Regions from separate parts of the Paenibacillus sp. J22FR5 genome, predicted to be linked through region 3. Evidence: riboswitches for the same ligand, from Rfam matches in the RefSeq annotation. Region 3 holds a riboswitch; each other region holds the start of a gene.
The links. Region 3 has a riboswitch for thiamine pyrophosphate ahead of AC58P7_RS30420 (ECF transporter S component). Riboswitches for the same ligand answer to the same signal wherever they lie in the genome.
Positions count from the first base shown of each region.

Region 1: linked by a shared signal. The riboswitch ahead of AC58P7_RS09430 (thiamine phosphate synthase) and the one ahead of AC58P7_RS30420 (ECF transporter S component) in region 3 are both predicted to bind thiamine pyrophosphate.
Region 2: linked by a shared signal. The riboswitch ahead of thiC (phosphomethylpyrimidine synthase ThiC) and the one ahead of AC58P7_RS30420 (ECF transporter S component) in region 3 are both predicted to bind thiamine pyrophosphate.

Region 1 is NZ_JCAUAN010000005.1:15,134-18,296, reverse strand. Features, by position in the region: gene thiO (glycine oxidase ThiO) at 1-1,262, opposite strand, end outside; gene AC58P7_RS09430 (thiamine phosphate synthase) at 1,263-1,883, opposite strand; TPP riboswitch at 2,029-2,127, opposite strand; gene hflK (FtsH protease activity modulator HflK) at 2,311-3,163, shown strand, end outside.
Region 2 is NZ_JCAUAN010000004.1:81,318-84,480, forward strand. Features, by position in the region: gene thiC (phosphomethylpyrimidine synthase ThiC) at 1-1,369, opposite strand, end outside; TPP riboswitch at 1,460-1,569, opposite strand; gene AC58P7_RS08345 (SET domain-containing protein) at 1,924-2,565, shown strand; gene AC58P7_RS08350 (ATP-binding cassette domain-containing protein) at 2,529-3,163, opposite strand, start outside.
Region 3 is NZ_JCAUAN010000041.1:12,778-15,940, reverse strand. Features, by position in the region: gene AC58P7_RS30425 (methyl-accepting chemotaxis protein) at 111-1,556, shown strand; TPP riboswitch at 1,619-1,728, shown strand; gene AC58P7_RS30420 (ECF transporter S component) at 1,865-2,461, shown strand; gene AC58P7_RS30415 (ABC transporter ATP-binding protein) at 2,466-3,163, shown strand, end outside.

The DNA.
Region 1 (3,163 bases), on a different contig from region 3:
TCTTCTTCCTTAACCTCGTGACTCACTCGCGTGGTCTCTGGCGAAAGATCTGGGCTGAAAGCATCCAGCCATGGTGCTAACGGTTGTATCACTTGCTCGCTAATGTCCAGTTCGATTTGTTGCCCTATGTCAGCACCCAACGCTCCTGCTCTAGGTTCTGTTCCTCCAGCTACTCTTGCACCCTTACCTGCATCTCCGCCCAAAATCCAATCCGCCATCACCTTCCCGGTGATCGGGCTCAGCAAAATCCCGTTGCGGTAATGACCGCACGCTACGAACAACCCCTCATACCTCGGCACCTTGCCGAGGTACGGCAGTCCGTCGGCCGTCTGCGGGCGCAGCCCCGACCAAGCCTTCTCCCAGTCACCATCGCCGAGCGCGGGCATCAGCCCCCTCGCGCGATCCATCAGCTCGGCTAAGCCCGAGAGCGACACCTTGCGGTCGTAGCTGTTCGGCACGACCGTCGCGCCGACCACCAGCCGTCCGCCGGCTTTCGGGACAATATAGCACCCTGGTGTGAACAGAGTTTTCTTCAATAAAGGCTTCGGCGTCCTAACGGAGAAGCACTCGCCCTTCACGGGATACATCGGCAGGTCGATGCCGATGCCTGCCAGCAGCTGACCGCTCCACGTGCCTGCGGCGACGATGACTTGGTCGCTGTAGAGCGGACCAGCGGCCGTCAGCACGCCGATGACGCGCTCCTGCGCGGTCAGCAGCCCTTGCACCCCAGCGAAGGGTTGCACCTTCGCCCCCAGCACCCCCGCAGCCTGCGCGAAAGCTGCCGCGAGCTGCGGGGCATCCACCTGCCCATCCTCGGGCAGGTAAAGGGCTCCGCGCGTCGCCTCGCTCAGCGCGGGCTCTTTGGCAGTGGCTTCAGCCGCGCTGAGCCACTGTGCCTTTTCGCCCGCCGCGCGCTGGAGCTTCTCCCGCGCGCGCAGCTCTTTCTCTTGAGCGTCGCTGAGCGCGACGTTCAGCAGCCCTTCACGGACGAGACCGATGTCGATGCCCGTGAGTTCTCGCAGTTCCCCGCTCAGCTCGGGGAACATGGCACGGCTTTGGCGCGCCCACTGGAACAGTGCGCCTGTGTCCTCCATCTCGGACTGCGCACCGAGCATGCCTGCTGCCGCAGCCGAGGCTTCCTGGCCAAGCTGACCGCGCTCTAGGAGCGTGACCGACTGCCCTCTTTTAGCCAAGTAATACGCGATAGATGCTCCGATGACACCACCGCCAACGATGATGACTTCTGATCTTGTTGCTGTCATTTAACTCACCTCTAACTGTTGAAGCTCATCTTGATAGGCTTTTACTGCTCTTATGGGATCTACCGCTTCCCAAATCCCACTCATAACGGCGATTCCCGCTGCTCCTGTCTCCAGAACAGACTTTACCCTCGCAGGTGTCATCCCACCAATCGCAATGACGGGGATATTAACGTGATTAACTACTTGTCGTAATTGCTCCAGGCCTCTAGGCGGCGCGCCACGCTTCGAGTTTGTCTCAAAGATATGACCGAACAAAACATAATCGGCTCCCTCTTTTTCATGCCATTTCGCTTCATCCGCATGATGCACAGAGACCCCGATACGCTGGATCCCTTTAAGAAACTCATCCTGAATCACAAGTGAAGGCGTCGTACCAGGAAGCTGAAGCCCGCCTGTCTGTAAAGCTAGAGTAATCGATGGAAATCCGTTGATGTACAGACTTTTTGCAGGAATCCCTTGCTCCATTAAGTACTGCACACCGATGAAAACCTCATCCAAGGACTTCGATTTCTCTCGAATATGAATCGCCGTAACATACGGGTGAATCTGTAGCGCAATCGTCGCCAGCTCTGACCAAGATAGCTTCCCATTGGATATGACATGCAGCTCTTTCTCTGTCACCTACGGCTCGACTCCTCTCAACGAAACATCACTTCTCTTTAACAAGCTAATCATCCTGACTTTGCTGTGTGAAACACAAAAAAACCACTTTCCTTAGAAAAGTGGTTGTAGGCTGCCGCATCATATACAGATATCCAAATCGGCTCCAAAGCTCATTCCACTTTCCTCCGCTGGCATAAACCAGATCAGGTTCAAAGGGTTCAGTTTATACTGTCTCAGCCTCTCGGCGCCCCTAGGGATTCATTCGTATGCAATTGATAATTATCATAGCATGACAGCTAACTCTTGGAAATAACAATTTTCCGATACATCCCTCAGTGGAGCTGCCCTTCTCTTCCAATTGAGAATTCCCCCTCCTCCTTGAAACAATTTCCAAACTCCCCCGTATACCATAATCAGTAAATTTATAAGTAAAGGGGTGTTTGCCATGGATCCATTTGTATTGCCAGAACCAGATCGACGAAGACCTACCTCGCTCCCTCCGGGCTTAGTGACCAAAATCCTAGCCGGCCTCATCATCGTTCTCGTCCTTATTTTTGGTTCGTCCACCTTCTATACGGTGCAGGAGCATGAGAAAGCGGCCATTTTAACATTAGGCAAATATACGACGGAGAAGGAAGCTGGGCTTCACTTTAAACTCCCCTTCCCGATTCAACAGGTGATTGTACTGCCTGCCAAAAAGACACAGCGTATCCAGATCGGCTTCCGTGAAACGAATGGTAAAATCACGCCCGTCGAAGAGGAAGCAATGATGATTACGGGAGATGAAAATATTTTATCTGCCGATGCGGTTGTGGAATGGAATATCAGTGACATGCGTGACTACTTGTACAACATTGATAACGCGGAATTGTTCCTTCGTAACTCAGCTAGTGCGGCGATACGTTCTGTCATTGGTTCTACGGCTCTCGATTTCGCCATTACTGAAGGAAAAACTGAGGTCCAAGGCAAGGTCAAAGAGCGATTAATTGAGATGCAAACCAAATATCAAACAGGCATCCATATTGTCGATTTGAAGTTCCAAGATATCGAGCCTCCAGCTGGCGATGTGCAGAATGCTTTTAAAGATATAACCAACGCACGCGAAGAGAAAAACACGAAGATTAACGTGGCGACGAAATATGAAAATGATATCCTTCCTAGGGAGCGAGGCAACGCGCAAGCCCTTCTTGAGAACGCCGAAGCCCAGAAGAAATCTCGGATTTTGAATGCTCAGGGGGATGTTGCGAAGTTCAACGCCCTTTATGCGGAGTATGCAAATAATAAATCGGTCACGGAAA
Region 2 (3,163 bases), on a different contig from region 3:
GGGTTACATAGCACAGCATGGCAGTTCCAAACCAGCCAATCATCGCTGCTCCAATGGCGGACGTGATATGGTCATAGCCTGGTGCAATATCCGTTGTTAGCGGTCCTAATGTGTAAAAAGGAGCTTCGTCACAGATTTCAAGTTGTTTATCCATATTTTCTTTGATTAAATGCATAGGGACGTGACCAGGACCTTCTACCATGACTTGTACGTCATGCTTCCAAGCGATTTTGGTGAGTTCACCTAATGTTTCTAGCTCTGCAAACTGGGCCTCATCATTCGCATCTGCAATGGATCCTGGGCGTAACCCGTCGCCTAATGAAAAGGATACATCATAGGTTTTCATGATTTCACAAATCTCTTCGAAATGCGTATACAGAAAGTTTTCCTGATGGTGGGCGAGACACCAAGCAGCCATAATGGAGCCGCCTCGTGAAACAATACCTGTTACTCGTTTGGCTGTAAGCGGAACATAACGGAGCAGAACACCAGCATGAATCGTAAAGTAATCGACACCTTGCTCGGCTTGTTCAATAAGCGTGTCACGGTACACTTCCCAAGTTAAATCTTCTGCTTTTCCGTTCACTTTCTCTAGTGCCTGATAAATAGGGACTGTACCAATCGGAACAGGGGAATTGCGTATAATCCATTCTCGGGTTGTATGAATGTTTTTACCCGTAGAGAGATCCATAATATTATCTGCGCCCCAGCGCGTTGCCCATCTCATTTTTTCCACTTCTTCTTCAATGGAAGAAGATACAGCGGAATTCCCTATATTCGCATTGATCTTGACTAGGAAGTTTCGTCCAATGATCATGGGCTCGCTCTCTGGATGGTTAATGTTTGCAGGAATAATCGCTCTGCCCCGAGCAACCTCGTCTCTTACAAATTCTGGAGACACATTCTCTCGAATCGCGATATATTCCATTTCGGACGTGATGATACCTTGACGTGCATAATGCATTTGGGTTACATTACGACCTGTTTTCGCTCTCATCGGGTGACGATGTAAGCCCGGAAAAACTTCAGTAACGCTCTCTTCCTTGGCATATCCGTTATCTTCCGGTTTAATCGTTCTTCCTTCATACATTTCAACATCGCCGCGTTCTACAATCCAATTCAAACGATTCGGCGCAATACCAGCGCGAATATCGGTTTGGATTTCCTCATCTGTATAAGCGCCACTCGTGTCGTACACACGAACAGGGGCGTTTTCCTGCTCACCGTAAGCTCCTGTAGTTGGACTTAATTTGATTTCACGCATCGGGACCCTGATGTCCTTACGTGAGCCCTCGACATAAACTTTTTTGCTTCCCGGAAAAGAAGATGTTGAAGAAGTGACGTTTTCTTTACTTGTTTCCATTGACATATTATTCCTCCTATTAGTTGATTTCGATCAAGCGGAGGATTCATGCTGCGAAAAAAAGACCGCATCTCTAATAGAGGCGGTCTCCTGGTATACAAAGAGATCTTGTGTTCCTCCGCTGGCATTATCCAGATCAGGTCTAACGGTCGATAGTTATAACTATCCTCTCAGCCTGGTCTCACCAAGCTCCCGTGACTATGCACTTAGGTATTAAATCTACACGTTTTTTACGCTATTTGCAATCTTTATTTGAAAACATGGATAGGCGAAAAAATGTTGTATTGCAACTTTGGTGATGAGAAGATACAATTTCTAGTAAATTCGTTTTCGAAATGGATGGTGATTTTGTTTTGAAAATGCCTTTCATTTTACGCCTTTTCGATAGTCGTAAAAGTGCACTTTCGACCATCATCGCCTCCAATTTATTTTATCGGAAGTGGGTACGTTTCCTATCAGAATAGGATGATGTTGTGGATAAAGCGATGCTGTAGCTGTATTTATTCTTTCAAAAAAAGCAGGAATCGACAAACGAATCCATAATATATTAGGAAATAAAAATGATGTCGATTTTAGACGAGGAGAGTATTGGCATGATGCATCCGCATACGGAACTGCGTTACATCGATGAAAAGATCGGGTTCGGGGTATTCGCTACCCAACTCATTCCTAAAGGGACGATTACTTGGGCGCTCGATGAATTGGATCAAATTCTGGAGCCGGAAGCTGTTCAGACACTTGATGAAGACCGGAAGAAGCTTGTTTTGAAGTACTCCTACCGCAATCAGGATGGGAAATACATCCTTTGCTGGGATAATGGCCGCTATGTTAACCACAGCTTCCATGCCAATTGTATCGGAACAGCGTACGAGATTGAAATTGCAGTCCGCGACATTCAACCTGGGGAGCAGCTAACCGATGATTACGGCTCATTGAACGTTGATGAACCGTTTGAATGTTTCCCAGAGCAAGGTACGGATCGAACACGAGTAATGCCAGGTGATTTGCTGCAATTCGCGGACATATGGGATGAACAAGCGTTAGACGCTTTCCGGTACTACAATAACGTTGAACAGCCTCTTGCTCATCTGATTCGTCCGGAGTTTCAAGATAAAATAGAAATCGCTGCTAGCGAACAGCGATTAGTAGATTCTATTCGAGCCATTCATTTTGAACGTGTTTCTAAGAATGCGGTTAAATGAGGAGCGCGCTTCATTAAGTCTTGGAAAAATTCGCGCTGCAGCGTGATAAAGACAACCGGTAAAAGCGTTTGTATAGTAGCTGTTCGGGGAACGTTGCGAAGTAAAGCGACTTCCCCAAAGAAATCTCCGTCGGACAGGACAGCAACCCGATCATTGTTACCGGTACTGTTCTTTTTCAACACTTCGACCTTACCCCTAACAATAATGTAAAACTTATCCCCAGGATCACCTTCGTGGATGATTGTACGATCTTTGGCATACGATTCCGTAACGAAAAAGTGGGAGATATCTCGAAGTAATAATTCATCCATTTCTGAAAAAATCGGAAACAGCTTCATCCTCTCTGAACTAATCTCAACGTGATATCCGTCCTCGCTAATGTCAAAGCCGTTCTGCTTCGTCCACGATTGCTTATAACGTCCTTCCGGCAGCTTTAGTAATTCCTGATGACTACCTTGCTCGGCAATTTCACCTTGATGCATGACATAAATACAGTCAGCATGCTCAGCCGACGCAAGTCGATGGGTGACAGAGATAACGGTCCTCGCGGCTGTTATTCGTTGTAACGTCTTATTGATCGCCACCTCGGTTGCCGGGT
Region 3 (3,163 bases):
CTTCTAATGAGATCCTGATTTTGGAATTTAAAATAGAGGGGTTGGAGACCTACTTGTTGAATAGTGTAGGAAAATGTCTAAACTTGTAGATAGAAATTAGGGGGAGTACGATGTCTGATCAACTGCTCGAATTAAACAGAAGGAATAGCTTAATGGTAAAGCTTTTATGGGCGTGTCTTGCACTTGGGCTTGCGGCTGCGTATACGTCTGTATCCATGATGATAACCATTGTATCGGCCGGCGTACCGATTGCCATCTTATGCTCGATATTAACTTGGAAGAAGATTGCAATTCTTTATACGAAGTATATTATTACGTTCGGGCTTAGTGTGATTTCCTATTTTTTCATGTCGCATAGTTCATCGTTATTTGGCCTTTTTATTTTGTACCTAAGCTTAGCCCTCATTTCTTTATATATGGACTACAAACCGCTTGTGCTGAATGGTGTGCTAGGGCTGATTAATATGAACTATTACATAACAACGCTGACTCCACATGTGGATCCGATCGGGGTAAATCTTTTTTATTTGCTCACCATTATGATACTCATCGGTCAAGGCCAAATCGGTACAAGAATGCTAACTAACGTTGTTAGAAGCGTGAAAGAGACCGAGCTATCTCGGATAAAAACGGATGAGGTACTGTCAGGTGTGCGCACGACAACAGAAGTGCTTGGTATATCAAGTGGGAAATTGCAAGAGAATGCCGCGGTGACAGGTAGAATTACAGAGGAAGTTGTTGCTGCTTTTCAGGAGATTACCATCGGTATTGAGTCACAAGCTTCGAGCATTAACGATATTACGACGGCTATTCAGAATGTGAATGAGACGGTTGAACAGACCACTGCGGCATCGAATACGATGAGCAGCAGATCCCGTGACACGGCGAGAATGACGAATGAAGGCAAGACGCAGATGGAAGATTTGTCACTCAAAATCAATGATATTACTGTCATTGTGACGGAGACCTCCGGCATCATGAATGAAGTGAACGAAGAAAATGTGAAAATCGGTAACATTGTTTCCACGATTGCGGATATCGCTAACCAGACGAATTTGTTATCACTCAATGCATCTATCGAAGCTGCTCGTGCAGGTGAGCATGGGAAAGGCTTTTCCGTTGTTGCTAACGAAATTCGGAAGTTAGCGCAAAATGCCCACATCGCATCAACGGATATCTCAGAGATCTTAGGTTCTATTCAGTCGAAGGTCGGTATTGCTGTTGAGAAGGTTGCCGTTGGTTTTACAGCTGTAGAATCAGGGAAGAAATCGACAGATAGTGTGAACCAACTATTCGAGGTCATCAACACGAATACAGCGGAAGTGATGGAGCAAGCAGAGCACCTGCAGCGCATGAATCAACAATTGCAAATCTCATCGCAGCGTGTTGCAGATGAGATGACGTCCGTTGCAGCGATCACAGAGGAGTCTGCGGCTTCCGTTCAGGAAGTGCTGGCTAGTGCGGAAGTGCAGCAGCATCGCGTGCAGGATATTGTGGACAGCATCCGCCAATTGAACGGATTAACGCAGGATCTGAAGCATCTAATCGAGAAATAAATCGCCTAGTGGGAAAAAAAGGATTGCCAAAAAGCTGGCAATCCGCTACAGTTAAGCCAAATGAATAGCAACACGGGTGCTTGATGAAGTCAGGCTGAGATAGTGGCCCTATGCCACTGACCGTTAATCTGATCTGGATAATGCCAGCGTAGAGAACTAATGTGCCATTTTTGCACTAAGTTTAAGCCTGCCGTTAATCCGGTGGGCTTTTTGTGTCCTTAGGGGACGATGGAGCGATTTACCCTAGGTTGGCGTGTTCGCCTATCTCATTGACAAATATGGTTTGGGGAAAAGGAGTCGATTTGAAAATGGCACAGCAAGCAGCTAGTAAAAAAGGGTTAAAGTTGACCGACATTTTGATCACGATCGTGATATCCGCGGTGTTCGGGGTGATTTATCGAATTTGGGGACCGATTTATGATCTGTTAAAGCCGCTAGGCTTGCATGCGGAGCAGTTGAGCTACGGTATGTGGTTTATGGCCGCAACGTTCGCGTTCCTCGTCATTCGGAAGCCAGGGGTTGCGCTATTAGCAGAAGTGGCAGCAGCGACGATTGAGGCGCTATATGGCGGTTCATGGGGTGTGGCGACGCTTGTGTTTGGTTTGCTTCAGGGGCTTGGGGCGGAGCTGGTATTTGCTGCCTTCCGTTACCGCCGCACAAATGTAGGGGTTACGATTCTCGCAGCCTTCGCTTCAGCCATCATGTCCATTTTTGTAGATACCTACTACGGCTATATCGATCAGCTTACCTTCTGGAATTACATATTGTTTATTAGCTTGCGACTACTGGGCAGCGCCTTAATTGCCGGCGTGTTCGCCTACTATTTAACTAGTGCATTGTCACGCACGGGTGTGCTGAATCTGATTCGCCCCGTTTCCAAAAAAGATTACGACGTACTGGGGTAACAAGATGAGTGAAGGAATGAGCGTTACGAATCTACGGTTAAAATATCCCGGCGATGACGCCCCCCTGATCTTTCAGGGGGTTTCCTTTTCCATCGAGCCAGGTGAGAAAGTGCTGCTTCTGGGGCCAAGCGGTTGCGGCAAATCGACCCTGCTGCAGGTGCTTAGCGGCATTGTTCCTGACATGATTGAGCTTCCGCTCAAAGCGGATGAGATTCGCCGGCCTAGCCGATGGGGCTATGTATTTCAGGATCCGGATACGCAGTTCTGTATGCCATATATCGACGAAGAAATTGCATTCGTGTTGGAAAATCAGGAAGTGCCGCGGGAAGAAATGCCTGCGCGTATTCGGTATTATTTGGATCTAGTCGGGCTTCAGTTGCCCGATGCTCACATGCTGATTAGTACGCTGTCTCAAGGGATGAAGCAGCGATTAGCTATTGCTAGCGTACTTGCGCTAGAGCCTGAGGTGCTCTTCCTTGATGAACCCACAGCGCTGTTAGATGAAGAGGGCACAAGGCAGGTATGGGAGACAATTCGGGCGATTAGCACCGATAAAACACTTGTCATCGTGGAGCATAAAATTAGCGGGATGCTGGATCTACTCGACAGGCTGATCATTCTGACACCTGAGGGTGGGGTTTTGGCGGATGGCTCGCCGCAAGCTATTTTCCACGCGTATAAGGAGCAAATGAGGGAATACGG